Regions from separate parts of the Paenibacillus sp. WLX1005 genome, predicted to be linked through region 1. Evidence: riboswitches for the same ligand, from Rfam matches in the RefSeq annotation. Region 1 holds a riboswitch; the other holds the start of a gene.

Region 1 (16,456 bases):
TCGTGTCTACATAAGATGCAGTAATGCCAAATTTGGATAGGATGCGTTCCAGCAAACGATACGTTCCGCCATACAGATCAAGCGAGACGATCAGATGATCGCCCTGACCAAACAGCGCGAAGATCGTTTGCAGCGCCGCCATGCCGGAGCTACAGGCAAACCCTGCATCACCGGATTCCAGTCCAGCTGCGGCTTCTTCCAGTACAGCACGAGTCGGGTTGGTCGTACGAATATAGTCAAAGCCTGTACTTTGCCCAAGTGCTGGATGACGGAATGCAGTCGAATGGTAAATGGGGAAATTCACAGCTCCTGTTACCGGCTCATGGATCGACCCAATCTGGGCTAACCGGCTTTCAATATTAAGTGAAGATTCATTCTTTTTATGTTCCGTCATAGGTTACTTCCTCCTCAGATATCCAATTCAAGTTTGATATGATCTCTTTTGATATAGTCTCTACTGTTTAAATGGAATACAGACCAATTTCGGCCTTGCTTGTTTCCAGATCGTACGGAGTCTCTTGATACACGTAATAGTTCAACCAGTTGGAGAACAGCAAGTTTGCATGCGCGCGCCAGATCGACGGCGGCGTACGAGTTGGATCGTCGTTTGGATAGTAATTTTTCGGGACAGCGATGTCCATACCGCGTGCGATATCGCGGTCGTATTCCCATTTCAGGGATAATGGATCATATTCGGAATGACCGGTGACAAAGATTTGTTTGCCGTCTTTTGTCGCTACAATGTAGATACCGGCATCTTCCGACTCGGACAGAATTTCTAGCTCTGGTACGTTCTCAATATCTTCGCGCCGCACTTCGGTATGACGGGAATGCGGGGCAAAATATAATTCGTCGAATCCTCGCAGCAGTTGCACATTGTTTTTGTTGAGCGTATGTGGGAATACACCAAAGCATTTCTCCGGCAGATCGACTTTCGGTACGCCGAAGTGGTGATATAAGCCAGCCTGTGATGCCCAACAGATGTGCATCGTCGAGGTGACGTTGGATTTGCTCCATTCGAAAATTTCCTGAATCTCTTCCCAGTAATTCACATCTTCAAAATCCATCGTCTCCACTGGCGCACCGGTGACGATCAGACCGTCAAAGCGTAGATGCTTGACTTCTGGAAAGGTTTTGTAAAAGGCGTTCAGGTACTCAGCAGATGTGTTTTTGGATGTGTGGGAACGCGTATGCAGCAAATAAATGTCCACTTGCAGCGGACTGTTACTGAGCAACCGCAGAAGCTGCGTTTCGGTCGTCTCCTTCGTCGGCATGAGGTTCAACAACGCGATGCGCAGCGGACGAATATCCTGCTGGTACGCGCGCGATTCATCCATCACGAAAATATTTTCCCCGGAAAGGATCTCTTTCGCCGGTAAACTGTCTGGAATTTTGATTGGCATACTGATTCACTCCTTGAAATGTGTGGATAATACAGCCGAGCAGCTGCCCGCATGATGGAAGGAGAGTTGCGATGTGTAACGCAAAAAGACCTTTCTCCAAAACATACTGAGAAAGGTCATATCCGCAAAGGATGCGTCTATATAGCGCCTCTCTCATCTGTCAGCAGATACCAGATACTTCATCGTAGGATGTACCTGTATCTCTGCTAGAATTAGCACCGTACAGTATATGACTGCCGGTTGCCGGGCTTCATAGGGCTAGTCCCTCCGCCTGCTCTTGATAAGATTCGCTGTATTTGATTATGGGGTAAAAAATAGAAAGACACGTTATCGTTTATTCCAATATGGGATGTTCCAGATGGAAGCTCACCGGATTGGATATACGATATCGTATACCATCGTCATACCTATCGTCAAGGGTAAGTTCTACCGATATACAACTTATATCGTGACGTGATGAATTAAGCTTGAAAGCCTGCTGTCGCCACGGTATACTTAACAAGTATTTGGCGTATTTTCATGTTTTTCGTAAAACATGTTGGTATTCAATTTATTTCAAAGAGGTGAATTTCAAGATGGAAGGCGACCCGAGGAGTAGCTGGCAAGAAGATTCCACCATATCGCAGGAAGAAAACGACAAGAGGATACCGGAGGAGCGCGCCATGTTGAAAATGTAATTTTCAGATTATAGCGAAGCTTTAAATAAGTGTGTACAATTGCCGTCTCTTTCCTGCTCATTTATATGAAAAAGGAGTAGAGCATATTATGAAAATTCGGCACGTAAACGCCGGCAATTTCACGCTGGTTGAGGATGTTAATGAAACACTGGTTGCACCGGAGGAAGGCTTCTACTGGATAGACGCTGGTCTTGATGATCTGATCTTGCTTCAGCCACTCTTTATGCTGCATGATCTGGCGGTTGAGGACATGATGGGCGATGAGGAGCAGCGTCCAAAAATCGAAATTTATGAAAATCACTACTTTATCGTTGTGAACAGTATTCGTTTTGACGATGAAGAGATTTTCCTGCGCGCACTGAATATTTTCTTGGGACGTCATTTTATCATCACCGTGACCAAACAGAAAATCAGTGAGCTGCGCACCCTCAAACCGATTTTGTGGGAAGAGGAAGTGAGTCGTCCAGACAAATTCATGTACCTGCTGGTCGATCTGGTGGTGGACAACTATTTCACCGTTGGCGATCGGATCGAAGATCAAGTCGAGCGGCTGGAAGAAAGTATTCTGATGAATACGAAAAAGTCGCATCTGAACGAAATTATCGGTCTACGCGGTGAGATTCTGTGGCTCAAACGGGTACTTGGTCCACAGCGCGAGGTTATTAATACGCTCAACAAAAAAGACCTGCGCCTGATCGACGATCAGCTGCAAAAATATTTTAGTGACGTGTACGAGAATGCCGTGAAAGTATCTGAGATGTTTGATACATTCCGCGATCTGATGGGCAACTTACGAGAGGCGTACCAGTCGAGTATCGCCAATCGTGCGAATGAAATTATGCGCGTATTTACCGCCATCACGACGATATTCATGCCGCTCACGGTCATTACGGGCATTTATGGAATGAACTTCGAGAATATGCCGGAGCTGAAATGGCCCTTCGGCTATCCGATGGTGATCGGTATTATGATCGTACTTGGTTTGACAATGTTCTTCACGTTCCGTAAACGTGACTGGATCTAACTTTCTGTCGCTGATCCCATCTCTGCTATGCATTGTCATCTACCATATATGTTGATCTGTATTGTATTATGAAAAGCGTCCATGCGGAATATGCATTCCGGTATGGACGCTTTTTGATTTGGTTGTATAGGTTGTATAAAAGGCACCTCCGACTTCCTGTAGATCAGGAGATCGGAGGTGCCTTTTTATAACTCTGGATTTACTTTGGAACAGATTGCATAGCCGTATTCGCTACATGTATATTCATCTTGCTATATACGTTCGGCTGGTACGATATGCATTACGAATCATCAAGGAATCTCCATCCACCGCTCCATCGTTTCTGCATTTAAATGCTCCAGGCTGGCAACGGTAAAGTGGGCGTGATCCATAATATGATGCAGGCTGACCCCGATGGTCTTCATCCCTGCCTGACGAACTGAGCGCAAGCACTCTGGTGAATCCTCAACGACCATACAGTGATATGGATGCACATCTACTGATTCAGCGGCAAGCACGAAGCTTTCCGGGTCTGGCTTCGGATGGGTAATATCCTGCGCTTGAATGATAGAGGCAAAATAGTGATCCATGCCAAGACGTTCCAGAATCTGACGCGCATCCGGGCGATCGGTAGCAAGCAGCACTTTTACATTTTGTTCATGCAGTTGAGCAAGCAGACTTTCTACACCTGGTAACAAGAATTCGCGATGCATTTCCTGCTCATTCATCTCATCAATTGGCAGTGCTGGCTCAGTCTGTGCATCTGGGGCATGTCCAGTATCCAGCACAGTATCTTCACCATCCCCTTGTGCCGATGCAGCAGGAGGGTTGACTGCCTTTTGATCATCCGATGGATGACTTGACACTTGGGCATTTTCTTCGCCGCTATGCTCATCGTTACTCGCAGATGCTTTTTTCAGACGTTGGTTGTCGGTATCGTCTGGATTACCTTTGGATGCTGGCGGACGCGATGCGGTTGTTTTGTCAGCAGCTTTACCTTTACCACGTTTGTTACCTGTGCGGTTCGTATCGGTTAATTTATTATTTTCTGCTGGCGTATCCACTACATTTGGCTGACTAACTGTATCTTGATTATCATCTTCTTGCGGATGGACAACTTCCTCTTGCGCTTCGGTAGATGATTGTTCGTTGGTATTGGCAGAAGACGCTTGCTTTTGCGCAACGGTAGCTTGTTGTTGATGCTGTTCTTCTTCCTTATCCGCTTTGTCGGCAGCATCCTGTGCTGCCTGTTTATTGCGTTTTACCGCTTGATCGAACAGCTTACCGGTTGGTCCTGTATTGGGCTTCTTACTCTCATCTTCTGCCTCATAATCATGCTGGTCTGCCGCAGCACCAACCAATGCAGGTTCGCGTTCTTTCTCTGCTGGCATCTCATAATGCTGCTCCAGTTCTGGCATTGGAATCAGTACACCTTCCAGACCGAAAATGACAGCACCCAGTTTACGATTTTTCATTTCCAATGGCTGAGTTAATGCAACCAGATACTGGTCACCATAATGGTCGATCAGCAGCGGTTCGCCGCGCAGCAATTTGTAAGTCGTTTGATTCTGTTCGATGGTCATTTCCAATAGACGCTTCTGGAATTGGACGCGGAACGTATAACGTGTCCAGCCTGGTGGCAACTTCGGTTCAAAATGTAGCAAGCCTGCATACTGACGCATACCAGCAAATCCACCGACAATTGTCAACCAGCTACCTGCCATCGAAGCGGCGTGAATACCGTCCTTGACGTTGTTATGAATATCATCCAGATCCATACGTGCTGACTGAATGAAGAAATCATATGCCGGATCCATCGTGCCAAGTTCCGAAGCGAGAATGGCATGAATCGCTGCTGATAGAGAGGAATCATGCGTAGTCAGCGGCTCATAGTAAGCATAGTTACGCACTTTTTCCATTTTCGTAAAGCGATGACCTTGCATGTACATCGCCAAAATCAAGTCCGCTTGCTTCAGCACCTGATGACGGTAAATGACCAGTGGGTGGAAATGCAGCAGCAGCGGATATTTGTCTGCTGGTGTATTCTCAAAATCCCAAATGCCTTTGTCCAAGAACGAATCATCCTGTCCGATCAGACCACTCTGACGGTGAATATAGATCGACTCTGCTGCCTGCTCCCATACGTTGATCTCATCGTCGGACAAGCCCATCGGGCTTTGGATCATCGACTCGTAATTCGCCCGGTCGTTATCGCGCCAGTTGCGCAGTTCACGCACGGTAAACTCCAGCTGGTCTTTGACCATAATATTCGTATACGTATTGTTGTTGACGATCGCTGTATACTCATCTGGTCCGGTAATTCCATTAATACAAAAGCCCTTGCCCGGAATCCAGTCGCCAACAGATAAGAAGAATCGACACGTTTCCACTAGAATCTCCATACCTTTGGTATGCAAAAATTCTTCATCTGCGGCAGCTTCGCTATATTGAATGACAGCGTGTGCCACATCGGCGTCGATATGGTATTGTGCCGTACCGCCTGGATAATACGCGGATACTTCTTCCCCGCCAATCGTCCGCCATGGATACAAGGCACCGGAAGCAGCCATCTCTACGGCACGGTCACGCGCTTTGGGTAGCGTATGATAACGGAATTCGAGCAAACGAAGCGCCAGATCTGGCTGAGTGTACAGGAAGAACGGCATAATATACGTTTCCGTATCCCAGAAATAGTGACCTTCATACCCTTCGCCGGTGATCCCTTTGGCACCGATATTAGTCAGCCCATCGCGACCGACTGACTGGAACAGATGGAAGGCATTGAAGCGCAATCCCTGCTGTAGCTTCTCATCGCCTTCAACCTGAATATCTGCCGTTTCCCAAAATTCATCCAAACGCTGACGTTGGAGTGTAGCTAGCTCGTCAAATCCATCTTCTATTACGTCTTTGAGTGTAGATTGAGCGAGAATATCCAGATGCTCGACCTCGTAGTCTTTGGAGGAATAATAGACAATCCCTTTTTCCAAAATCGCTTCCTGATCCTGCTCCAGATTGAATATAAAATGTTTATCCAGACGCTGCTCGTGTTCCTCTGTCTTCACGTCATGCTTGAGGTTGGCACGATGATCGGCGGCACACAGCAGATGGAACTCTGTCTCGGACGTGCGCTGCTCCAGCGACATACGTGTGCCTTCCTCGGACTTGTCAATCGTATGCAGCACCTGCCCGGTAAAAGCCGCACCTGCGCGCGGATCGCCTTCGGAAATCTCGTTATGCACTTCGCCATTGAGCGAGGATACAAGCGTAATCTCACCGGAAAAGTTCAGCGGCTTAACCTTATAGCGAATCATCGCCACATGCTTATTCGCAAACGAAACAAGACGCTCAATACAAATCGAGATCAGACGTCCACGTCCACTCTCCCATGTAATACAGCGAGTCATGATGCCTGTCTGCATATCCAGTACGCGTTCGTAATCGACGATGCGCCCTGCTAGCAGATTGAAGCGTTCGCCCTCAATCCATAGTTCGATGATTTTGCTATCGGTTACGTTAAGCATCGTCTGCCGTTTGCGGGCATATCCGTATGCTTCTTCTCCGTATATAATATCTGCCGAATCATAAAACCCGTTCAGGTATGTACCATTCAGCGCATCCACTTCCGGCACATTCATGCCTTCGTCAAAATGTCCTCTCATCCCGATATACCCATTAGCTACGGTAAATACGGTTTCGCTTCGGCGATTGTATTGTGGATTAAAAGAAGTCTCGCGGATTACCCACGGTTCTACTTCATAAATCGTTGTTCCTTCTCTCATGTGGTCATTCCCCTTTCTTCGTTAAGCTGGTAGATGTACTGTACTGTCGCTTGCTGCAAGCTTCTGTTCATTCAGATGATACTACTGGGATAGTGGTACTCTTCATCATTAACCATATTTGCTAGGGGGACGCTCTTAGAAAAGATATTAACTGGTTTGATGGGGAAAGAAAAGTGCAATATTGGTGGAAGTGAGGAAATTGTATATTGGAAAGGATAGGACGCTTCGCGTATACGAATTTGGGGGTGGGAGGCAATATTGCGCTTTTGGGGGTAGTGGTAGTAGAGTAGTGAGAAAACTATAATTGGGTGAAGGAGTACATAGAATGGATATGCAGGATAATGAGGAACACAATGGGACATATACCTTGGCAGATCCTATACCGGAATATGTTGAGACAGAGCGGCTTTTGATTCGTTCGCCTTTGATTGGAAGAGTCGAAATTCATGATTCGGTTATTGTGAATGCGGCTATACGGGAGTCGTTGGATGAGTTAATGTTGTTTTTACCGTTCGCTCAACGTGTTCCTGAATTATTGGACACGGAAATTGATTTGCAACAGGCGAGGTTACGTTTTCTACGTCGGGAAGGGTTTCGGTATCTGATTTTTTCCAAAGAATCGGCACAGTTTATCGGGGTTGTCAGTTTGCAGGGCATTGATTATCAGGTGAAGAAATGTGAATTGGGATATTGGATTCGTAGCAGTTGCAGTGGGCACGGATATATGGCTGAAGCTGTTGAAGCGTTAATAGAGCTTGGTTTTGAGCGATTGGGATTTAGAAGGATGGCGATTCAGTGCGAGAGCACAAATTGGAAAAGCAGAGCATTAGCAGAACGGTTAGGATTTGAATTAGAGGGGATTTTGAAAAATGAGGATTTGTCTGCGGATGGGTTGCGTTGGACGGATACTTGTATATATGCCAAGGTAAAAATGTAGATAAGAACAACGTACATAAATAATACGAGCATGCAAAAAAGACCGCTTCGCGAAGAAATGGTCTTTTTGCTGTATTTTGTGCATGGGTTCGTGGCAGCTGCTTTATTTTAGTTGGTTATCCAAATTGGCTGCGACTTTTAGTGCCAGTTTTGTTAGGATCGTCAGTTCTTCTTCTGTGAGTCCTGCTGTTGTCGCTTCTTCCATACGGTGCCACACTTCGGTTACTTGCTGCTCTAGCGCTCGTCCAGCATCGGTTAGTGATACGAGCGTAACTCTACCGTCTTGCGGTGAGCGGGAGCGCGATACAAGCCCGGCTTCTTCTAATCGTTTGACAGATTTGGCGACGGTGGAATGATCCAGTCGCAGTGCGCGTCCGAGACTATTTTGCGATTGGCTATCTTGATCCCATAGCTGAAATAATAAAATTTCCTGCCCGGGAAATAGACCGACTTCGCGTAGCATTTGGGCAGCCAATCCTTTGTGTGAACGTCCAGCGGCAAAGATCGCAAAGCTGACTGGATATTGATCGCCCGCACTGAATTCGCGCGTAGGTGCTGAAGAAGAATGATCTACAGCAGCGCTGTGCGTCTCTTGGCTATGTGGATCGTGAGCTTGAGAAGATGGAACGGAGTGAGCTTGTTCGTCATTCATTGTATTGTCCTCGTTTCTTCTGAATACGCTGTTCCTATTGTATCTAAGCGATTCTGGTTCGTATACAGAATACTGCTGCTTCTATCATACAATTTGTATAGAAGCCATTCCAGTATACGCAAACCGAATCAGGCTTCCGGGTTGAGCAGTATACGGCCGCGTCCACGCCGCTGTTCGCTGAACTGCTGCGCTGCTCCGGCTTGGCTCAGTGGATATACGCGACCTGTTTCCACCTTCAGCGTACCATCGGCGATCAGATTCACGATCTGAAGCAAATGTTCACGAGCAGCGAACACGGTATTGAACTTTGCTGTCACGCCGTGAGCCGCAGCCTGTTCGGCATCAGGATCACCGACGAGCGATACGAGCATACCACCCTGCTTCAATACACCCCAGGAACGTTGTTCTGTATCTCCGCCAACTGTATCCACAACCAGATCAACATCATGTACAATTGCAGCAAAATCTTCGCTGCGATAATCGATTACTTGATCCGCACCAAGTGATTGTACAAAATCAACATTGTCTGCCGAAGCAGTTCCGATCACCGTAGCACCTTTCCATTTGGCAAGCTGTACTGCGAATTGACCAACCCCGCCAGCAGCAGCATGGATCAGAACGGTTTGTCCACTTTGCAGATTGCCTTCAAGGAACAAGGCTTTCCATGCAGAATCTGCTCCCGCTTTGATCGCAGCGGCATCTTGCAGCGAAATGGAATCGGGCAGCTTGACCAATGCTCCTGTTTCAGCAATCGCATACTGAGCATATGAGCTGCGCAAGTCTCCGAAAACCCGGTCGCCCGGTTGCAGGTCAGTTACTTGTGAACCTACAGTTTCAACGATACCGGAAGCGTAAAATCCCGGAGTGTATGGGAAGGTGATCGGGAATACTTGCTCCAGCCAGCCGTTGCGAATTTTCCAATCCAACGGAATCATCGAAGCATAAGCGATGCGGACGAGTACTTCATTTTCCTGAGGTTGAGGACGATCCGTTTCGCGTAATTCCAGCACGTTAGCATCTCCGTAACGGTCGATCAAAATCGCTTGCATTGTATTGTTGGTCATCATAATAAACTCCTTTTTTGTTGGGTTATTTGAATTTTTAATGTTTTATGTTGCCGGCAACATAAATATAAACTATTTTTACGTGGTCGGCAACATATATTTTTAAAAAATTTTAATTTTTATAAAATAAGTTGTTTTCTCGCCTGAACTATATTTCCCCACATGATCTCAAAAGTGCTTCTGCACATGATCTAAATCTGTACACGATCTGAAAATTGTCTCTACCCATCATCACAAAAAGTTTATGCTGTAAAAATACTACGATTAACAGGTTATCAACTAATCTGTAGTTCTGATTGTATGTATAAACAACACTCTTTCTGCATACAAAAAGACTCTATACGATAGCTTTGTTCCAAGCATCCATCGTATAGAGTCCCATTTGACTCCCTAATCATACAGCAATTATATTTACCACAATTATTTTTATTGTAACTATGCTATCCTGACAATCTTTCTAAAATATGCTGTCTTGTAAGATGCGATCTTTCAGTTAGCATGAGTATGATGCGATATCGATCTCCGATTATATACTCAATCTGCTTGTACACTCACTCTGCGTTGTCTTCCGCTACTTCCACTTCGTCGTAAGCACGACTGCCCCGCCAGAGAAGCAGTGCAATCAGAGTGAACGCAATCAGAGCAAGAAACGGAATCGTGATAAAGCCCAGATATTCAAAATAATCCTTGTTACACGGTACGCCTGTCGTACATGGCGCAATCCGGTCAAGTGCCGGAATGTGCTGTTTGGCATAGTGATATATGGCGATCAGACCGCCGATGATGCTCATTGGCAGAACGTAGCCGACAATGCGGCGGTCGCTGCGATAAGCGGCGATACCGAGCAAGATGACCTGTGGATACATGAAGATGCGCTGGAACCAGCACAATTTGCATGGCTCCCATTTCAGCACATCGCTCAGAAATAGACTGCCGCCAGTAGCGACGATGGCGACGATCCAGGCAAGATACAGATAATACCGTGACAGAAATAGCTTAAAGCCACTGATCTGCATATCCGTCAGCCTCCTGTTCCAGTAGTAGCTGCGGCTTCTTGCTGTGCTTTCTCAATCGCTTGCTTCAGCGCATTGTAATCACCGAGATCGCCAGTATATTGCACACCATTGATAAAGATGGACGGTGTTCCCTGAATATTCAGCTCCTGCCCTTTATCGTACTGTGCGCTCACCTGATCGGCATACGTCTTGTTATCGATGTCCTGGCGCAGCTTGGTCGTATCAATGCCCAGCTTGGCATTTTCCGCCAGTTGAACGAGATAGTCCGGTGTTGCCCAGTTCGTATTCTCGTCTTTTTGATTTGTGTAAATGGCATCCAGATATGTCCAGAACGCATCGCTCTTCTGGTGATACACAGATTCTGCCGCTAGTGCAGCAGTGGTGGAATCTTCACCGATAAACGGGAAATTAGCAAAATGCAGCGCTACCGTACCGTTGTCGATAAAATCCTTCTGGATTTGCGGTACGATCTGCTCGTTGTACATTTTGCAGATCGGACATTTGAAATCGCCGAATTCTACAATTTTGACCGGAGCATTGGCTTCGCCCTTCACTGGCAACTGGGTATAGTCAAACGTTGCCGGCGTGCCAGACGTTGTATCATTGTTGTTGTTCGGAATGAAGATGATGAGTAGTACGACTACAGCGATAACAGCTACGGTTCCGATGATCAGATTGCGCATCGTTTTGCGCTGGCGTAGACGTTCTTTTTCCTTATACGCCTGCTGTTGTTGACGCTTGACCTCGGGATTTACTTTTTTCTTGTTCGATTTGGGGTTAGCCAATCGTTGCACCTTCCTCTCCATTCAGTGCCAGTTTCGCCAGTGCGATTGCTCCACACAATCCGGCGTTATCACCCAATTCGGGATAGACGATATACTGGTCCAGATGTTCTGACAAACTTGGGTGCTGCACATAGCCGTTCAGCAATTCAACCAGCTTCGTGCGAATAAGCGGGAATAGCTGCTCCTGCTTCATCACACCGCCGCCCATAATGATCTTTTGCGGAGACAGAATCAGTACATAACTCATCAGCGCTTGGGCAAGATAGTGCGCTTCCATTTCCCATGCCGGATGATCTGGAGTCAGTTCGGAACCTTTGATATTCCAGCGTTTCTCGATTGCTGGTCCAGCAGCCATCCCTTCCAGACAATCTCCATGATATGGACAAAACCCTTCGAAGGTGTCGTCAGGATGACGGCGTACCAGAATATGACCCATTTCGGGGTGAGACAGACCGTGCAGCATTTTGCCGCCTACGACAGCACCTGCACCGATCCCAGTACCTACCGTGATATAAATACAGCTGTCTAGCCCGCGCGCTGCACCCCAAGTATATTCGCCCAATGCCGCCCCATTCACATCGGTATCAAAGCTCATCGGTATGTCAAAATGCTGCTTCAAATGCCCAACCAGATTGAATTGCCCCCAATGTGGCTTCGGTGTTGTTGTTATGTATCCGTATGTCGGACTGCCCACAATCGGGTCAATCGGTCCAAATGAGCCAATGCCAAGCGCTTCAATGCCTTTCCCTTCAAAAAACGATACGACGTTTTTCATCGTAATCTCCGGTGTCTCCGTCGGGAAGCTGGCACGTTCCAGAATCTGTCCGTCTTCCGTACCGATTCCGCATACAAATTTGGTACCGCCTGCCTCAATTGCTCCAAGTTTTTTCATGAATTATGCGTCTCCTTTGCAGCATCCTTATGGATGACCAATATGAGCATGTGCAGGCTTATCATGATAGCGTGGCAATGTGTCGGGCAGATGTCGATACAGACCAGCCGCCCTTGCTTGCCATCATGCAAGCCGTTACATGATTGTTCAATAAGAGTTAGGAACGATTACCGCCAAATACGAGGGTATTGCTAAGCGTACGTCCGGGCGATGTAACGACTTTGCCGTTGACATACATGCCGGACGATGCGCCACCATCCAGATTCATAGCTTGTTTGGCGCCGAGCTTTTGCATAACCGCTGCCCATTGCTTCATCGTTGCGCCGGGTACAGTCGCGATCATAACTGAGCCGTCTGCCATAATAGCGATACCGCTACGTGCACCGGATGCAGTTAGAATTTTCGGATCTTGAAAGCCTTCGGCTGCCGCGTTAAGTGCAATGCTGCCGTCTTTGACCAGTCGTGGTCCGGCACCAACAGCTGTGACGACGTTGGACCAGTCGATGGGCTTGCCATTGATGTCCGTATACGTTTTGTTCATGCTAACGGTTGCTCCTTTGACAAAGCGATCCGCAGAAGACTTCATCGTACCGGTAAAGACGATCACATACCCGTCTGTCGGAATGGTGGTATTGGTATTGCTACCTTTTGCCGTTACTTTACCATTGCGTACGGTGACAGCGATACCGCCCTGAAAGCCAGTCGTTTTGCCCCGATCAGGCGTGTATACGATAGATGTGCTGGATGTGGATGCCGGAGTACGGTTAAACCAGACGGCATACCAGCCGCTAGAACGTCCGCTCTGCGGCGTCACTTGACCAGTCACTTCCATACGCAGCGTGTCCATCATCGCAGTGCCATTCGCAGTAAAGCCAATCGTAGTACCGTACCGACCGATATGCAGCAATCGTCCGCCTGAGATTAATGTACCGTAAGGATCAGGTGGTCCACCGTATGCCTCGAAAAAGGCACCGTCAATTGCAGCCTTGGCACCATATGCGCTGGCAATCGACGAGAGTGAGGACGTATGCCCTACCTGACGATCTGCTAGACCGACCGCTGTTGCAGTACCTTTAGGAATGCGGACCGTTTGTACGGCAAAGCTGCGTCCGGCTGCCTGCACGTTGACTTTGGCATAACGGATACCGCTGCCTGCCGCCTGTGCAGGCTCCTTGCTCGGAACAGCCGTTATGCCAATCAGCAACGCGGCGGTCAACAGCATCATTGGCAAACGAACAGTCCAGCTTGAAGATGTAGAACCTTTAGTCAAATACGCCCACTCCTAGCATAGAACAGAGACTTTTGATTTCCAGTTCTTCAAATTTGTCGATGATTTTGTTGTCTTCTAGCAGCAGTAAGCATTCGTCAGGTGTGCACAACACTGGTACTTCGCGGTGAATCGTTGCAAGACGACGAGATAGATGCAGCATGTCCAGATCGGCTTCGATCTTTTTGCGAACGGACGGGCTGAGGTATTCCAGATTGTCCAGAATGCCTTCTACCGACTGATGTTCCTGTACAAGCTTGGTTGCTGTCTTCTCACCGATGCCTTTGACACCCGGATAGTTATCGCTTGCATCGCCCATGAGCGCTTTCATGTCGATAATCTGTGCTGGCGTCAGCCCTTTTTCCTCCATGAGCGATTCTGGCGTATACACTCTGTAGTTGCCATAACCCTTTTTCATAATGATCACACTGGTACGGTGATCGACCAGTTGCAACATATCGTGATCTCCAGTCAGAATCATTACTTCCATATTCTGCTCCAATTCACGCGAGATCGTACCGATGCAATCATCCGCTTCGTAGCCCGGTGCACTCAGATTCGGAATGCCCATACTTTTCATCACATCGATAATCAGATCAAATTGCGGAATCAAATCGTCCGGTGCAGCGGTGCGATTACCCTTGTAAGCGGCAAATTCCTCGCGTCGAAATGTCTGTGTTCCCAGATCCCAGCAGCAAGCAACATGCGTCGGCTGATACAGGCTAACTGCATCCCATAGATAACGTACAAAACCGTAGATCGCATTAGTCGGAATACCGGCTTTCGTACGACGGATATAGCCGCTCTGTGAGGTGGCATAATACGCCCGGAACAGCAGTGCCATGCCGTCGACCAGCATCATTTTTTGTGGTTGTAATTGTGTCAATGTTCCATTCTCCCTTATGCGTGTAAAACCAGTTTGACTCTATCATACCGAATTTGTTCAAAGCTGTACAACTGTTCACAGCGTTTTCTTATTTGCTTCGTTTATGCCGCAGCAAAAAGGCTCTCTGTTCATACAGGGAGCCTTTGGTGTCATACGTTTGCAAAATAAAAGGAAAACCTACGCGGTGATTCAGAATCGACAATCCATGATCGAGAATCCGTTATTTTTTCAGTACATACGTAAATTCCCAGACCGCTTCGTTGCCGGAATAACGTCCACGATTCTCGATTACACTGACGCGCAGTTTGACAGTAGAACCGCTAGACGATACCGAAGATAGGCTGACATTTTTGGTTTTGGTTCCTTCATCGGGAATTTTGTCTTGCTCTTCTGCATAAGCATACAGCTTCACAGTGCCATTCGAGTTAGCTTTGACGGTTACACTTTGACCTTCATACAATACTTTGTTGTTCACTTTGGCTTCGGTATACCATTCATTGCCGACGTGATCATTGGAGATCATTTTAACTTTGGTCAGTGTGACTTTGTACGATGAACTTGCTGCTGTTGCCGGTGTGGTTGCTGTAAATAAAAGTGAAGCGCCCAGAATAAGTGCTGCCGATGCTTTCGCCAACCTGGTTATCATATCTTTATCCCCTTTTGATCGTATTGATCAAATACTTAGCTACCAGATTAGTATACCCTATATTTTATTTTATATCCTTATTATTCCTAAAAAATACACATTATATTTAATTAAGTAGATTGAGGAAAAGAAGTCAGGTTATTGGACTTCACTAAAAATGATCTATATTCCATTGATTGGCTATATAACTGCTGATGTTATACATGCTAGTTATACAATGATAATTCTGATTGCTTATCCATCTGTTGATGCGTCTAATATACGTTTCATCCATACATCCACTTCATCCTGCTCATACATTCGGAAGCCGTGGCGTTCATACAATCGACGCGCCGGACTGCCCTGCAATACGTTAAGTATAACTGACTGTCCGCGCAGCTCATGTGAGGACAATAGATGTGCAAGTATGGCACCGCCAATGCCTTGTCCCTGTTGATCAGGATGAATGTAAAAGTGCTCTAGCACGTATCCAGCATCTGGAGCTGGACGCAAAGCTACACAGCCAACAGCTTGAGAATCAACAACGATCAACTGTGTATATTGTGGTTGAAAAGAATTCAAAAACCGCTGTCGAACACGCACATCATCATACCGCTCCAAACGGGTCAGGTCTTCCTTTAATACTATTGCGCGTAATTCGGCGATCCAATGAGCATCTTCGAGATTCGCGCTTTGTAGCTGATACTGCGGCGATGAATGGGAATATGTATGAGACATAGCAAAAACTCCTCCGTATGTTTAGGAGGAGTTTATCATACTGGGTGATACGAATCTATATTCACCACATACATCTAGATTCATATGAAGATGAGATTATCCATCTGCTTATCGATCCAAAGAAATATTATGCCTTCCACGCTTGCTCGTACATATCTGCCTTAAAGCCGACGGTCACACGATCGCCATCGGTTACGATCGGGCGCTTGATCAGCTTGCCATTTTGCGATAGCAGTTCAAGCTGCTCCTCTGCACTCATCGTTGGCAGCTTGTCTTTCAAACTAAGGCTTTTGTACACTTCACCGCTGGTATTGAAGAACTTTTTCAATTCTAATTCGCTGTGTTCCACCAGTTCGCGCAGCTGTTCGGCTGTTGGCGGTGATTCCACGATATGAATCAGGTTCAGTTCGTGCCCTTGTTCTTTTAGCCATTTGATTGCATTGCGGCATGTGCTGCATGGCGGATATTGGTAAACGGTCAATTTACTCATCAAGATCAGACTCCTTTTCAAACATTCAATTGAGCATCCAGCAATGCCAGATCTTCCGGCAAAGGCGCTTGAAACAACACCTGCTCGCCTGTCGCCGGATGTACAAAACCAAGTTCATACGCATGCAGCGCCTGACGGCCAACGATCTCATCCAGCTGAGTGATTCGCTGTGCTGCCTGTTGATCCTTAGCGGCTAAAGTATCCAATGAACCATCCGCCGCTGCATATCCATACATTTTATCC
Region 2 (16,456 bases), 2.7 Mb from region 1:
TATCAACCTGCGGAAGTGGTAGATGCGCTGCTGTCGGTTGTAGAACCGGAATTGCTATCAGCTGGTGTACCGCCTCCATTCCCTTGCGGTGCTCCGCCGGAGCCACCAGGACCGCCCATTCCGCCGCCCTGCATGCCGCCACCCATTCCATCAGACAACTGGATTTTGTCAGCTGTTGAGGAGTCGCTGGCGTTCAGCCATACGCTAATGATGTCGCCTTCTTTGAGGTCAGATACAGATTTGGTCGTTGTACTCGTTTGATTGTTGTCCATTGTCATTGCAGAAATCTCGGTGCTATCGGAAATGGTAATCGTTACCGTTTCGTCGGAGAACATAGTTTGTCCGCCGCCCTGTGCGCCACCGCCGTTACTTTGCGAAGTCGATGTAGATGATGCGTCGCTAGATTGTCCGGTTGGTGCTTGCGTGCCTTCATTTGGTGGAGCGGTTGGTGTCTCACCATCCGGTACTGCTGGTGGAGTCTGACCGCCATCAGCTGGCGAAGCGCCGCCATCGCCCGGTTGTCCTTGTGGTGGTGTACCGCCACCACCTCCACCGCCCATCGCGGACGGGTCCATATTGGACTTGTACAGTGTGATCGTATTGCCGTCTACCGATTTGATTTTGCCGAATAGGTCAGCGGTCTGCTGATTCTGCGTATTATCTGTCGATCCAGCAGCGGAATCCGTTGCCGACGAGCTGTCGGTTGTCGATGTGCTTGTTGTTGCTGTAGTTGCCGCGCTGGTTGCAGCTGTATTCGTACCGGTGCTGCATCCTGCCAGCATCGCGATTGCCATTGTCGTGCCCAAAACGATTGTCCATTTTTTCATATCACTTGCCTCCTTGTGTTGTAGCCGGTGCTGTAATCCAAGTTGTATTCGGCTATGAATGCATTGTAAAAAAGGCTTGTGAACTACGCATGAACACTTTCTAAAAAAAATTTAAGGTAATCTGTGATATGATAAATGGAACCATCGTACCGCAACTTAGCACCGCTGAAACAGAATATTACTTTGACATATCTATATCCCCGTATTGTATGCAGAGGAGGAATCCCCTATGACACAGCGAATGATTGCCATCAGCGATATTCACGGCGAGGTTGACCTGCTGAACCAACTGCTTGAACTAACCGAATATGATCCTGTACAAGATCAGCTTATTTTGCTGGGTGACTATGTAGATCGGGGCAGCGATGCCCGCGAAACATTGGAACGTGTAATGGAACTCGTAGATCAGGGTGCGGTTGCTCTGCTAGGCAATCACGAGGATCTGATGCTGACTGCGCTGACTAGCGGACGCGAATCTGACTGGAACCGCTGGTTGAAGGTAAACGGCGGACTGGCAACACTGCAAAGCTATGGCTTTACACGTGAGCAGCTGATTACGCTCTCTGGTGAAGATTTTCATTTGCCGGATCTGCATAATGAGGTACTGGATCGGCATCTGGCGTTTATCCGCACATTGCGGCTGTATTATGAGACACCGAATTATATTTGCGTGCATGCAGGTATTGAACCGGGCAAAACGCCGGAGGAATGTTCCCGACGCGAGTTGATCTGGATTCGCGAAGCGTTTCATAATGGATATGATGGCGACAAATTCGTTGTATTCGGTCATACGCCGACCTTTTATCTGTATCATGACAATAGCAATTTTGAGATTTATTACGGTGTGAATCGGATTATTGGCATCGACGGTGGCGCGGTATACGGCGGTCAACTCAATGCGCTTGATCTGACTACTGGAACAGCTTATTCTGTCCGCAAAGTACAGGCATAGTGTAGTGCCTATAATGCTTTGATCTGCGCGGTTCAACGAAACAGGCTGGTGGTAGTGCTATGATGCTTCGTGCTTCGGTATTGTTATGGTGCTTGCACTTGGTAGTAGCACTTATATTATTGATATAGACCTACAGCGCTGATCGTTTAAACCAGATTGTTATATACGCGCAGATCGAGCATCTATTCAAACGGTATATCTATCTGTATGATGGAGCGAATGCAAAGACTGAATTTGTACATATGTATCCTTTTCGTGACGAATTGCCGGAATATTTGTCATTAGGGGCTGAAGCTTTTACAATAGAGAATAAGACTGTTATATAACAACGATGACCAATGACCGGCAAACAAAGATCTGTTTCTGTTCTTCTGTTTGTTCCCGGTGAACCGACAAGGAGGCGCCATGAACGAAAGCACCGAGCGCAAATTGACCACCAATGTCCATTTCTTCGCCGCCGCCCTGTTTCAGGAACGCATCTACGCCTGGCAGCCCGGCTTTAGCGTGGAGCATGGCATTATCGAGCGAATCGGCAGTGATTATATAGCACTGAGAAATGAACTCGGAGACCTGACATTTTACCAGCGCAACCAGACGATCTTCGTCAACAAATGAATCTGTCGCCAACAGCACGATGGGGTGCTGACGGTTGGCGGATATTCTGTTTGTACATAATCAGAGTTCGCATCAGAGCACGAACAACAACGTTCAAGTACTAATTAATAACAGCCAACGTATTACTATAATCAGTTGAGTTATACACGAAATACCAATGCCAAAAAGCACCTGCGTAGCAGAATAACCTTCTGTAGGCAGGTGCTTTGATGTGCTTGTGCTTCTTATGTGCCGCAAACGCTATCCATATTGTAGCTCAGTCGCGCTCATTGCATGTTATACACTTAGTCCTCGCAAGGCTGAGCCAGTACTTCATCTTCCTCGCGTGTGCGGAACGATGAACCGCAGCCACACGTTGCGATCGCGTTCGGATTGTGGATCGTGAAGCCGCCGGACAGACCGGATTCTTCAAAATCGATCTCTACACCGTTCAGAAACTTCAGGTCTTCTTTATCGACAACCACTTTCATGTCCTGAATCGTCATATATATATCCTGTTCGGATTCCTCACTATCAAAGCCCATCGCATACGAAAATCCGCTGCATCCGCCAGCATTCACGCCTACGCGAACAAACAGGCCGGGAATGTCCTGGTCAGCCATGATTCCCTTCATGCGTGTTGCTGCTGCATCACTAATTGTAATCATCTGTATTCCCTCCTTTTCCCTTTTCATTATACTCCTCCACGCACAGGGTCTCAAGGCATATTCCTATATGAAAATACCTCATTTTTTAAGCAATTGTGTTGCCCGTGTCCCGGTAGAGGTTTATAATGATAAGTGAACGCTGACATGAAATGTCGAATTTTCGTCATAAACAATTCCCGTTTTAGCCCTATTTTTCGTTGTACCTTTTTTCACAAATATAGTCTTTTTCTGATGACTTCTTATGTATATTATTGTATATTGGATAATGGACAACATTTTACCTGTGGTTTCTCGCTGTCGAATACTGGTATGAATCACAGATAAATGATGACCGATAGACTTCTTCTATTATTCAATAGTGCCAAATTGGTGTAAGACAGGACAAGGGGAGTCTTACCGTATGATGACACCAGAGACAGAAGCGTCAAGGAGAACAGGAGGAATCTAGCATGTCCACCATTATTACACCGCATACGGATACTCGCATGGCGGAGATCATTCACAAAGTACGCACCGGTGAGCGTTTGACGCTCGAAGATGGCGTCTATTTATATGAAAGTGACGATATTTTGACCATCGGGCAGCTGGCGAACGAAGCCAACCAGCGCAAAAATGGCAATAAAGTCTACTTTATCGAAAATATGAGCCTGTACTTTACCAATGTGTGTGAAGCACATTGCGCATTCTGTAACTTCCGTAAGGATGAAGGCGAAGAAGGCTCGTACACACTGAGCGGTCAGGAAATGGTCGACTATGTGCAACAGCATATTCACCCTGGCATCCGTGAGTTCCATATTGTCGGCGGTCACAACAACAACGTACCGTTCCAATATTATGTAGACTCTCTCAAAGCATTAAACGAAGCGTTCCCAGACGTTACACTCAAAGCCTACACCGCAGCGGAGATCGACTTCTTCACTCGGATCAGCGGATTGAATGTACGCGAAGTACTGATCAAGCTGCGCGAAGCAGGTCTGCAATCATTGACCGGCGGTGGCGCGGAGATTCTGTCCGACGAATATCGCAAAAAAATGCGTGTCGACAAAGCGAATGTGGATCGTTATCTGGAAGTGCACCGCACCGCTCATGAACTCGGTATGCGTACGCACACTACGATGCTGTATGGTTCCATCGAGAGCTATGAAGATCGCGTGCAACATATGATTCATATCCGCGAGCTTCAGGACGAAACAAACGGATTCCAAGTATTCATTCCGTTGTCCATGCAGCCAAAAAGCAAAAATGCAAGCATTATGCGTCGTAACTCGGCGTATGAAGATCTCAAAACGATTGCGATCAGTCGTCTGATGCTGGACAATATCGACCATATCAAAGCTTATTTTATCAACATCGGGACACAGCTCACTCAGATGGCATTGGCGTTCGGCGCATCCGACGTACACGGCACTATTCTGAAAGAGCGCATCAGTCACGCAGCCGGCGCTCTAACACCGGAAGGGTTGACCCGTAAAGAGCTGGTATGGCTTGTAAAAGGTGCTGGACGCATTCCCGTCGAGCGCGATACGTTCTATAACGAAATCAAAGTGTACGACTGAGCAGATTAGACAGGATGGCGCGCGGCATAACCGTGCGCTTCATCCGCTATGATTCTCAAGCTTTCCATTTCAACACATACCGGGCTTTACTTTTGAGAACTGCATGCATACATGTGCGCTCATCGAGTAAAGCCCGTTTATACGCCTGCCGTCGTACATACCGCTGATGCCAGGCTACAATCGGCTTCACCCGGTCTCTTCTGTCCCCAATCATGCCGGATGATGCCTGTACACATCATAATCATTTCCATCTATATCATTGCTATCCGGGAATCTACTGCATTCCCTATCCATCACACTGCATATAAGGGAGAAGATACTATGAAAAACTTTGTCATTCTGGGTGGGGGTTACGGCGGCATCACGCTGCTGCACGAACTGCTGGATCAGAAAATACCGGCGGATACTCAGATCATTCTCGTAGACCGCATGCCATTTCAGGGACTGAAGACCGAATATTATGCACTGGCGGCAGGCACATCCTCCGATATGGAGCTACGTGTCAAATATCCAACCCATCCTAAGCTCAACATTCGTTATGGCGAAGTGACGGGCATTAATTTGGATGATAAAAGTATCCAATTTCAAGATAGCGAAGTCATTGCTTACGATCAACTCGTGATCGCACTCGGTTGTACCGACAATTTCCACGGTGTACCCGGTGCAGATGAATATACATGTACCATTCAAACGTTTGAAGCGACGAGAGAAACGTACCGTCGGATCAACAATCTGCCTCCACAATCGACGGTGAATATTGTCGGCGGTGGTCTGAGCGGAATCGAGATCGCTGCAGAAATTCGCGAAAGTCGTGAAGACCTGCATGTACGCATTCTGGATCGCGGTGAGCGTCTGCTCTCCTCTTCCCCGGCACGTATGTCCAAATATGTAGAAGCATGGTTCCGCGAGCATAATGTAGAGCTGCGCAACAAGATCAATATTAGCCGTGTCGAAGAAGATTGTGTCTACAATGGACCCGACGAGCGCATTGCCGCCGATATTACCGTCTGGACTGCCGGTATCCGTCCGGTGCCGCTGATCGACGAATTGAATGTCAATCAGGACAACTCCGGTCGCGTCATTCTAGATGATCTGTACCGCATCCCAGGTCGCCCAGAAGTATTCGTATGCGGCGATTGTGCATCCTTGCCATTCGCAGCTAGCGCGCAAGCAGCGGAGTCTCAGGCAGAGCAAATTGCCAATGTCGTCGTAGCTGGCTGGAAAGGCGAAACGCCAAAAGTACAACCGCTCAAGCTAAAAGGCACACTCGGCGCACTCGGCAAACATGCTGGCTTCGGTTCCGGCTTTGGCTTTGGTGGCAAAAGCTCTGTAACCGGTCGTGTACCGCGTCTGCTAAAAAGTGGCGTACTTTGGATGTCCAAGCATCATTTCGGCTAGATCCTACGCTGAAATAGCAATTGGATGAAAATACGCTGTGAAGTGTATCCTAACTAATTACAGAGACTCTTCTAACTAGTTACAGAGTATATTCTGACTTGCTACATCTTCGCTGGAAGCTGTGACAACGTATGGATATCCGATACAGCATGTTCTCATATCAAAAAAACCTTCTGCATCCGTTGAGTGAAGCGATTGCTTCCTCTTGGAGTGCAGAAGGTTTTTTATGTTAAATCCATCGTCCTCAATAGTATCATGCTTGGCAGAAATCGGTAACCTCAATCAATCGAGGTCCAAATTCGCCCATGCGTCAGCTTCGGCAATCTTTTCTTTGATTAGGGTATATAGGGAATCAGCATCGTCGGCTGATACAATTTCTCCATTTACGAGCGCGTACGGCATCGCATAACATTGTCCGCAGTTGCCCAGACAACCATATTCCACAACATCATAATCCGAGTGATTCTCCAGTTCTTTCAAGATTGCGTCCGTGCCATTATGCATATTGCTCTGACAAAATTCAATAATCGGTCTCATCATACGTAACACTCCAATCTGTATTGCGGTACATCTTTTTTATTCTAGCACGATGTGCTCGTTCTGTGCCGGATAATAAGGCGATTTTTAAAATAAATTTGAAATGAGTATAAAAATCAATGTTACAAATGCTGAAATTGGTTTACTTTTATATTATAATGTAGTTACGAAAGGAGTTGAACAATATGAGTGATAATAGCGTACAAACACAAATGTATGATGAAGTGCTTGAAGTGCTGGATAAATTGCGTCCGTTCCTGCAGCGCGATGGCGGTGACGTGGAATTGGTAGACGTTGAAGACGGTATCGTCAAACTGAAACTGATGGGTGCATGCGGTAGTTGCCCAAGCTCCACCATCACGCTGAAAGCCGGTATTGAGCGCGCCCTTTTCGAAGAAGTTGAAGGTGTAGAAGAGGTTGTACAGGTATTCTAATCTGTCTCCTGTTCATGCTTAATGTATAGGCGATTACCAGCCAAAAGAGACCTTTCCATTGCGAAAGGTCTCTTTTTTATATGCCATTTGATATGATTATTATTTACCAACATACGGACGAATGGGGTCTAGACCGCCGGAGATGTCCATAATATTACCAGTGATAAAATCAGAATTCTCTTCGCACAGGTACGAAATCACGCGAGCAATATCCTCGCCGCTGCCGGGGCGTCCACGCGGAGTTTCTCCGTCGCTCATGCCGAGTACATCCTGAATGCGCTTTTCTTTGTTATCGCCACGTATATCGCCTGGGCAGATCATATTCACGGTAATCCCGTTAGATGCTTCCTCAACTGCCAACGTTTTTGTAAACGAGACCAGCCCGACTTTGGCTGCTGCATATACTGCACGGTGCGGCCAAGAACGCGACTCGGCAGCGTGACCGAAGCCAAAGTGGATAATACGTCCCCATTTGCGCTCCCGCATACTAGCCAGCACTCTATGATCCAGCAGCATGGTGCCGATCAGATTGCCCTGTAGCAGCTCCATAATCTCAGAGCGCTGATAGTCGGCAAATAAACGTCGTTCACGGATAAACGGCCCTGCATTGTTCACCAGAATATCCACATTGCCCAGTTGTCGCTCTACCTCGTCGATCAGCCGGTCGATATCTTCTTCCTGCGATACATTCGCCTGCACTGCAATACAGCGCACACCCATATGTTCAATCTGCCGCTGAAGCTGCTCCGCCTCATGCCGGCTGTGTACGTAATTCAATGCAATATCATGACCCTGGCTCGCTAATGTGAGCGCCGTCATTTTACCAAGACCTTTGGCACTTCCGGTAATTAGGGCGGTTTTACGTTCCAATCGTGTGCCTCCTTCGATCCATCCTGCTTGCGTTTCCTTTTCAGTGTACCGATTTATTTGCCATCATGTCAAAATAAGCACCAAATCTATGCCCATATTCTGATCATGCAGCATCCTCAAGCAGGTTAGCTATCAAATCCTTACCCGTGCCGCTATCGGTTTGAAACCGCACAATATTTGCAGTACATTAGAACAAGAGACATCCAAAGCTGCGGATAGCCCTACACAGACACACGATGAAAGGAGTACGACGATGAGTTCAGCCAAAGTCAAGACGAATGCGATGCGCATTCTGGACAAAGAACATATCCTCTACCATGTACACGAATATGATCCCGAAGATGGTCAAATACACGGCAATGCCGTAGCCGAAAGAATCGGCAAACCCGCCGAAGTCGTACATAAAACGCTCGTTACTCGCAGCAAGCATAGTCTCCATATCTTCGTCATTCCCGTTGCCGAAGAACTCGATCTAAAAAAGGCAGCTCGCGCCGCAGGCGAGAAAAAGCTGGATATGCTGCCTGTAAAAGAACTGCTTGCTCACACCGGCTACATTCGCGGTGGCTGCTCGCCAGTTGGTATGAAAAAGCTATATCCTACCTTTATCGATCATCGTGCACAGACACTGGAAATGATCATCGTGAGCGCTGGCAAGATCGGTATGCAAGTGGAACTTGCTCCACAGCAATTGGCAGATGTGGTCAAAGCCCATTTTGCCGAAGTTTGTATGTGATTATATGAATATAGGGAAAAAAGCATTCTGTCTGCAGCAGATAGAATGCTTTTTTGATTATCAAAACAGGTTACCAAAAACGATATTGGTATATCTTGCGATTCGTCCTCAACAACAAAAAGGCACGTTATCTCTACTACGATAACGTGCCTCCTGTATCCATGATTCACTTTTCAGGTGATACTTAGGATCTGATTCGATCAGATATACATTAGAACTTAAAATGCAGGGATAACTGCACCTTTGTACTGTTCTTCAATGAATTTCTTCGTATCGTCGGAAGTCAGTGCTTTTGCCAGCTTTTGGATCGCTTCGGAATCTTTGTTGTCCGCACGAGATACCAGGTAGTTGGCATATGGAGCGCTACTGTCTTCTACGATCAGCGCGGATTTAGGATCGATCTTCGCTTCCAGTACATAGTTCATGTTAATCATCGCCAGATCGACTTGATCCAGTTGACGCGTCAGCATCGCTGCATCCAGCTCTTTGAATTGCAGGTTTTTCGGGTTGGATGTGATGTCTTTGGTAGTCGAAGTGATGTTTGTTTTGTCTTTCAGTTCGATCAGACCATTGTTAGCCAGCAGGATCAGTGCGCGCGCACCGTTGGATACTTCGTTCGGGATTGCGATCGTTGCACCGTCAGGCAGTTGGTCGATAGAAGTGTACTTTTTGGAATATCCACCGAAAGGCTCGATGTGTACGCCCTGTACAGTTACCAGATCCATACCGCGGGATTTGTTTTGCTCATCCAGGTAGGGCTTGGTTTGGAAATAGTTTGCATCCAGTTTACCGTCGTTCAGCTGTACGTTCGGTTGGATGTAATCAGTAAATTCAACAACGTCCAGGTTTACGCCTTCCGCTTCCAATGTTGGTTTCAGATGGTTCAGAATTTCAGCATGTGGTACAGCTGTTGCGCCAACGCGCAGTGTGACTGGCTCGCTAGAGCTACCGGAAGTACCAGATTGTGCGGATTCATTACTAGTGCTGGAAGAACTGTTACCGCAAGCGGCAACAACCGCGATCAGCATAACGCTAAGAAGTGCAAGCAACCATTTTTTCATGTTCATGTTCCCCTTTTTCTAATGTGTATTGGTATGATAAAAGTGTCATAAACGCATTATACCTACCTGATAACTCGATTATCGGCGTGAAAAATGAATCACCAGGCGATCGCCCAGCATTTGTAGCGCTTGTACGATCACAACCATCAGCACAACCGCAACGAGCATGACGCCCATATCATAACGGTAGTATCCGTAGTTGATTGCCAGCGTACCCAGTCCGCCTGCACCGATCATACCTGCCATTGCTGTATTCGATACGAGTGCAACGACCGTTACCGTCAGACCAGCAAGCAGTCCCGGCATCGCTTCGCGCAGCAATACTTTGCCTACAACCTGTCCGGTTGATGCCCCCATTGCATAAGCGGCTTCGATTACACCACGATCTACTTCACGCAGTGCAGTCTCTACCAGCCTTGCAAAAAACGGCGCAGCCGCAATGACGAGCGGCGGGATCGTTCCTTTGACACCAAGTGTAGTACCGACAATCAGATCCGTGACCGGCAACAATGCCACGATCAGGATAATAAATGGTACTGAACGCAAAATGTTCACGATAACTGACAATACCGTATACAAGCCGCGTAAAAAGCCAGATGTAGAACGAGCAGTCATAAACAGCAACACGCCCAGCGGTAAACCGATTAGCAAGGTAAACAGTCCAGATGCTCCAACCATCTCCAGCGTCTCAATCGTCGCCGTACCGAATTCGCCCCAGTCAATCTGTGAAAAGTCCAGTTCGCCAAAGTTGCTCACGATTCTATCACCTCCACATTCAGACCTTCGGCTTTCAGCATATCCAGCGTCCGCTGAACCGCAGCCGGTTCGCCATCAAAACGTACGACCAGTTGTCCGTACGGTACACTTTTGAGCGTTCCGATCGTCCCCTGCAAAATAGCAAAGTCTACACCAGTCTCACGTACCGCGCGCGATAAAATCGACTCGTACGTCTTCTCGCCAAGGAAGGATACTTTGACAGCCTTCGAAGATGCACTATGCGGACCTGCTAACACGGCATCCAGCAAGGAGCCTTCACTAGATTCACGAGTAATAAAGTCGCGTGTAACTACATGTTTCGGCTTCAGAAATACTTCTGCTACCGGACCTTGCTCGACAATGCCACCCTGATGAATGACTGCGACGCGATCACAGATCGTCTGGATTACGTTCATTTCATGCGTGATCAACACAATCGTCAGATTGAAGCGCTGGTTAATGTCCAGCAGCAGATTGAGGATCGATTGGGTCGTCTGCGGATCAAGCGCTGATGTCGCTTCATCGCACAGCAGCACATCTGGATCGCTTGCTAGTGCACGAGCGATGCCGACACGCTGCTTTTGTCCACCAGACAGCTGCGCGGGATACTTGCGCGCGTGTGCTTCCAGACCGACCAGATTTAGCAATTCCTGCACGCGGGAGCGAATTTTGGCTTCCGGCGTTTTGACCAGACGCAACGGGAAAGCGATATTATCATACACCGTTGCTGAGGACAGCAGATTGAAATGCTGAAAGATCATGCCGATTTTGCGGCGACGGGTTTGCAATGCCCGTTTACCAAGCCTGGTCATATCTACATCATCGATCCAGACATGCCCGGAAGTCGGACGCTCCAACAAATTGATACATCGGATGAGCGTACTTTTGCCTGCACCGGAATGACCGATCACACCGAAAATTTCACCTTTTTCAATCGACATGTTCAGGTTGTCCAGTGCTGGACTCAGGTTCTTGCCTTTTCCATATACTTTGGTTAAGTTCTCAAGACGGATCAAACGTAAGGTCCTCCTCCCTGTTGTCAATCATGTTGCGATTTCGTTCGTATCTATTTTCAACCGGTTCTTTTTTATACACAAAAAGAGCCCATTTCCTGCAGAAAAGGGCTCTCTATCCGTAAGATATTGCCTTCTCATCTGCCAAAATCACAGACTGTGCATATGCTGTACAGCTGTCATCTTGTAGGATTTAGCACCATGTCATTTTGCAAAGGCTCATGCCATTCACAAAATCGGTTGCCGGGCTTCATCGGGCCAGTCCCTCCACCACTCTCGATAAGAAAATATGAAAACATCGAATGAAAATCTTTACTCAGTATAGTGAACTTCACAGTCTTTGTAAAGTGCAAAATGGGCTTTTTTCACCTATTTCAGCAAATATTCATATTGGTAGAAAGTTCCGCCATTTCCCGTTCACATCCAGTTGGATTGGAAATTAAAATACGTAAAACGGCATATACTGCTGGAACGTGATCGTTGCCATTGCCTACAAAAACAGCTGACAAACACGAAATATCCGTGCTGTCAGCTGTACGTGGCTCGTGGCTCGTGGCAATTATACTGTAATCATTATCGTGGCGCAGGTACGCCTTTGTCGCCTGGTGTTTCTTTGTTCCATGCGTCCGGTGCGATTTCGCCGCGTGGTCCACGGCTTAATTGCCACGTACGCAAACTCATGTAACATAGAATCCCAAATAAGAACTGAATGAGCAATGTATGTGTCATCGTAGCGAAGAAATAAATTTCCGGCACACTCATCGTAAAGATGTTCACTGCACCGCTCACAAATTGCAGCAAAATGAACAGAACGGCGATCAGACCCATTTTGCGGATACCCGGATTGTTCGGATGATACCGGTAAGCGTAATGACCGAGAATCGCAATGACGATCACCAACGCGACCGCTGCCACACGATGCAGGAAGGCAACAGCTACACCGCCAGACAATTCCGGCACAATCGCTCCATTACAGAGCGGGAAGCCCGAACAGCCACCGCGTGAATCGGTATGTGTAACGAACGCTCCAGTATACACGACGATATACGTGAAGATTGTTGCAAACCAAGTCAGGTTACGGAAGCCTTTGCTGACAGGTGGCTGATTGGACAGATCATGCGTCCGCTGACGTATATGGAGCCGCCGTGCAGTGAACGCCATCAGCATGGAGCTAGAGAAGGCGATCATCGAGAACCCAAAGTGCAATGCCATAACAGCCGAAGATTGTGAAAATACAACTGCCAGTGCGCCCATAATCGCCTGCAATACGACGAAAATAAAGGTCAGCAACGCATACAGTCGCAATTCCCGATTTTTGTTAAAAAACATAAATCCGATAAACGAGAACAATGCGGTCAAACCGGCAAATCCGCTTACTGCCCGATGCGTGTACTCAATAAATGAAGAGATCGTATAGGCGGGAATAAATTTGCCATGACAAAGCGGCCATTGAGCGCCGCATCCCATCCCGGAGCCGGTCTTCGTAACGACTAGACCGCCCATGGTAGCCAAGAACATGGCGAGACAGGTTATATAGCTCAACCATTTTAACTGTTGAATCGTGATCAGTGGCTTGCGTGCCATAATAAGAATCACCCGCTGTTTAGTTAATAGTGACGTTCATGTGAAGTCCTCTTTTATTATAACGAAAGGACAGCCTGTGATACCGCAGGCTTTGTGACAAAAAACGATCAATCTTGCCTACATATCCAACAAAAACAGCCTGCCCCGCATCAGATCGGAACAGGCTGTTGACTTGCAATTGTTATTCAGCAGTTTGTGCATTCAGTGTATGGTACACCTCAACCGCACGATCCAGAAACTGCTCAATTTCTTGACGGGATTTGCGTGCTTTGTTCACAAAACGGATCAATTCTTTGCCGTTTGCATACGCAACAAAGCTTGGGATGCCGAGAATATTTTGCTCCTGACTCACGTCGCCCACACCGTCTACATCGACTTCTACCAGTGTCAGACGATCCGCATAGTTAGACTCTACCTCTGGCATAAATGGATCGATAAATTTGCAGTCTCCACACCAGTCGGCTTTGAACACGGCAACCGTCAGTTCTGGTGAAGCAATAGCTGTATGGAAGCTTTCGCTTGTATTAATGATTTGCATCACATATTCCTCCTTTTGAAACATAGTATGACTTTGTATCTACCACCTAAGAGATTGTAGATACGTGCTGCGGACGATCAGCGATCCTGTCCAATGCAGCAATGTTTACCAAAAATCAAATCAAGATGCTCTGCCGCGCTGCAATCTCATGAGCGGACTGAGCAATTTGCGTAATGGTCCCGGATACGTGGATAATTCCTCGGCTCGTACCACACGCAGCACAACAAGTGAAACAGGATAAATAATCAGCGTTGCTATTCCTACCATACAACAACCAATGAAAAATGCAACCCTGTGGTTCATATATGCTGTCAGCGCAATGCCCGCCTGATTGAGTAGCAGACCGACTACTGTCAAAATCATCACCGTCAGAATAAAGCCAATCCAGCGATTACCAAGCACAGAGAATGGCACTACCTGACGCAGCGAACGCAAATTAAGTACAGTGATCAGGATAAAGCACAATCCGGTCGCTGCGATGATACCGTAGATGCCTAGTAGCGGCGCCAGCGCCACGCTCATGATCAATTTTAATACGATACCAGCAAGCACATGGAACATAGACAGATTGACTTTATTGATCCCGATCAGCATGGAGTTGGTCGTCATCATCGTAATCTGGAAAATCGTGCCTAGTGTGAGCAGCGCGATAATACCTGCTCCTTCGGTATTCGTAAACAGCAAGCCGTTAATCGAGTACGCTGCCGTCGTCAGCATCAATACGATCGGAATACCGGTCAATACCGATATACGCAGCGCTAGTGAAATCTGACGTTTAAGATTATCCTCTTCCCGGCGCGCATAAGCTGCCGAGATGATCGGAATGAGCGATGTACTGAGTGCAATTGCTAGAATCGGCGGAATACCGGCAATGCTTTGTGCACGCGTACCGAGAATACCGAGTGCAGCAGTTGCTGCCGCATCGCCGATATGACCGACTAACAGCGGCTTAATCAGCGTACCATCAATAAAGTTTACCGCTGGAATCGTCAGCGACGAGATAACAATCGGAATCGACAATTTGAAAATATCACTATAAATTTGACGCAGTGGAATTACTGTTTCCGATTGCAGCGATGTTGCATGGATTCGATTCGCTGCATCCTGACGACGCAATTTCAAAGTATAGTACAGCATAACGGCAAATGCCCCGATACTCCCCAGCACACTACCAAACGATGCTCCGGCTGCAACTTCAATATCGCCGTAACCAATCCGTAGCAACGTATATGCGAGCAAAATGGCAGTCAACACACGCGCAAACTGCTCAATAATTTGCGAGATACCTCCGGCAGACATCATATTGCGTCCTTGAAAATACCCGCGCATCATCGCAATTGCCGGGAATAGCAGCAGAGATGGCGCGATTGCCTGCAATGCCAGTGCCGCAGACGGTTCTTTTGCCATTTGTGCGTAATACGGTGCCCCTATGTACATCAGCAGCGTCATCACCACACCGGCTGCTCCCGCGAATAACAGCGCCGCATAATAAATGCGCTGTGCTTCATGTGGACGTCCGAGTGCATAGCGTTCGGATACCATTTTGCTGAGCGTACTTGGAATACCGGCTGTGGCAACCGCCAATAGCATTAAATACACATTATTCGCTAGTGTAAACGAAGCATCCCCGGTAAACCCGAGCATATGCTCCAGCGGCACGCGCTGTACCAGACCGAGCACGCGCGCAACGAGTGCAGCGGCTGCCAGAATGATCGTGCCTTTAATAAATGATTCGCCTTTGGACAAAATAATTCCCCTTCTCTCAGTGCCATATTGCAAACTAGCAGACAATATAAAAACCGGAAGGCTGATTCGCCTCCCGGTCGTCGTTTTACGTCAGCATTACTATTATAGACACGCATCGCCCCGCTTCGCAATGCGACAAAACAAACGAAATCGTCAGTTAGCCACAATCCAGATGATCCAGACACCGATCATCGCCAGTTGCAAAATAATCTTTACAACGGCGCTGGCGAATAGTCCAAGCACGGTTCCCCAGCCGACGCGCAGTGCATTTTGCCAATCGCGTCCCTGAATGAGTTCCGCCGATACCGCACCGATCAATGGACCGAGAATCAGACCGAATGCCGGAATGACAAACGGACCAATCACCATACCGACAATCGATAGTATGACCGCTAATCGTGAACCGCCGAATTTCTTCGTTCCATAGGCACCGACCAAATAATCAGCAACGAGCAGTACAACTACGATCACTGTTTCAATGATCCAGAACAATGGTCCAAATTCATAAAAGGTAAAAAACCAGCCGTACACGAAAAAGGCAAAATAAATCGCTACAACCGAAGGTAGGATCGGATAAATCGTACCCAGCATCCCGACAATAAACAGGGCTATTACAAGCACCCAGCCGATAATCTCCATCGTCATATCTAGTCTCTCCTCATTGTGATGTCCGGTAAGCGGACAATCGAAATCGATGTGTATTGCTAGGAAGTCTTCTACATGACTCCATACGTTTGTATACCTGTATACTGTGCAAATGACACATTCGTTTCAAAAACATGTGGAGTCGGCTAGCTACATGTGTAGATGGTTCTGCCTAAGCAGCCTGTTGCCTTACACGAGAATATGGTCGCGGATTACTTCTACAATGCCGTCGTCATTGTTGCTGGCGACGACCAGATCGGCTTCTTCTTTGACCGTATCCTGTGCATTGCCCATCGCTACGCCAAGACCGACCGCTTGGATCACCGCTAGATCGTTCAGACTGTCACCGACGGCAACTACCTCGGACATGTCGATATTCAGCAGCTTGCACACTTCAGCGATACCGGTTGCTTTGTTAATGCCGAGTGGATTGATCTCCAGATTGTAAGGCGACGAATTGGAAATTTCCAGTCCGCCCATATTTTGCAGCGTCATCAGAATATCATGACGCAGTTCGTCATTTGGTGTGTTATAGCCAAACTTG

The links. A riboswitch is a leader RNA that binds a small molecule or an ion and turns the genes downstream of it on or off. The one in region 1 is predicted to bind S-adenosylmethionine.
Region 2: linked by a shared signal. The riboswitch ahead of ACE3MZ_RS18950 (methionine ABC transporter ATP-binding protein) and the one ahead of metA (homoserine O-succinyltransferase) in region 1 are both predicted to bind S-adenosylmethionine.

The regions. Positions count from the first base shown of each region.
Region 1 covers NZ_CP176756.1:1,587,913-1,604,368, reverse strand. Annotated here, with positions in the region: gene ACE3MZ_RS07015 (aminotransferase class I/II-fold pyridoxal phosphate-dependent enzyme) at 1-394, opposite strand, end outside; gene metA (homoserine O-succinyltransferase) at 462-1,403, opposite strand; SAM riboswitch class I at 1,554-1,690, opposite strand; gene corA (magnesium/cobalt transporter CorA) at 2,169-3,104, shown strand; gene ACE3MZ_RS07000 (HAD-IA family hydrolase) at 3,395-6,862, opposite strand; gene ACE3MZ_RS06995 (GNAT family N-acetyltransferase) at 7,188-7,799, shown strand; gene ACE3MZ_RS06990 (MarR family winged helix-turn-helix transcriptional regulator) at 7,902-8,450, opposite strand; gene ACE3MZ_RS06985 (NADP-dependent oxidoreductase) at 8,579-9,517, opposite strand; gene ACE3MZ_RS06980 (disulfide oxidoreductase) at 10,066-10,530, opposite strand; gene ACE3MZ_RS06975 (DsbA family protein) at 10,536-11,324, opposite strand; gene ACE3MZ_RS06970 (ROK family protein) at 11,308-12,207, opposite strand; gene ACE3MZ_RS06965 (phosphodiester glycosidase family protein) at 12,365-13,477, opposite strand; gene ACE3MZ_RS06960 (5'-3' exonuclease H3TH domain-containing protein) at 13,470-14,360, opposite strand; gene ACE3MZ_RS06955 (hypothetical protein) at 14,581-15,006, opposite strand; gene ACE3MZ_RS06950 (GNAT family N-acetyltransferase) at 15,241-15,723, opposite strand; gene ACE3MZ_RS06945 (arsenate reductase family protein) at 15,851-16,213, opposite strand; gene ACE3MZ_RS06940 (RluA family pseudouridine synthase) at 16,231-16,456, opposite strand, start outside.
Region 2 covers NZ_CP176756.1:4,421,824-4,438,279, forward strand. Annotated here, with positions in the region: gene ACE3MZ_RS18890 (hypothetical protein) at 3-827, opposite strand; gene ACE3MZ_RS18895 (metallophosphoesterase family protein) at 1,057-1,779, shown strand; gene ACE3MZ_RS18900 (hypothetical protein) at 2,185-2,394, shown strand; gene ACE3MZ_RS18905 (HesB/IscA family protein) at 2,679-3,041, opposite strand; gene mqnE (aminofutalosine synthase MqnE) at 3,491-4,597, shown strand; gene ACE3MZ_RS18915 (NAD(P)/FAD-dependent oxidoreductase) at 4,919-5,995, shown strand; gene ACE3MZ_RS18920 (YuzB family protein) at 6,278-6,535, opposite strand; gene ACE3MZ_RS18925 (NifU family protein) at 6,718-6,966, shown strand; gene ACE3MZ_RS18930 (SDR family oxidoreductase) at 7,066-7,836, opposite strand; gene ybaK (Cys-tRNA(Pro) deacylase) at 8,090-8,569, shown strand; gene ACE3MZ_RS18940 (MetQ/NlpA family ABC transporter substrate-binding protein) at 8,788-9,630, opposite strand; gene ACE3MZ_RS18945 (methionine ABC transporter permease) at 9,709-10,308, opposite strand; gene ACE3MZ_RS18950 (methionine ABC transporter ATP-binding protein) at 10,383-11,402, opposite strand; SAM riboswitch class I at 11,534-11,685, opposite strand; gene ACE3MZ_RS18955 (COX15/CtaA family protein) at 11,973-12,983, opposite strand; gene ACE3MZ_RS18960 (thioredoxin family protein) at 13,165-13,521, opposite strand; gene ACE3MZ_RS18965 (oligosaccharide flippase family protein) at 13,642-15,267, opposite strand; gene ACE3MZ_RS18970 (DUF456 domain-containing protein) at 15,421-15,906, opposite strand; gene ACE3MZ_RS18975 (Cof-type HAD-IIB family hydrolase) at 16,102-16,456, opposite strand, start outside.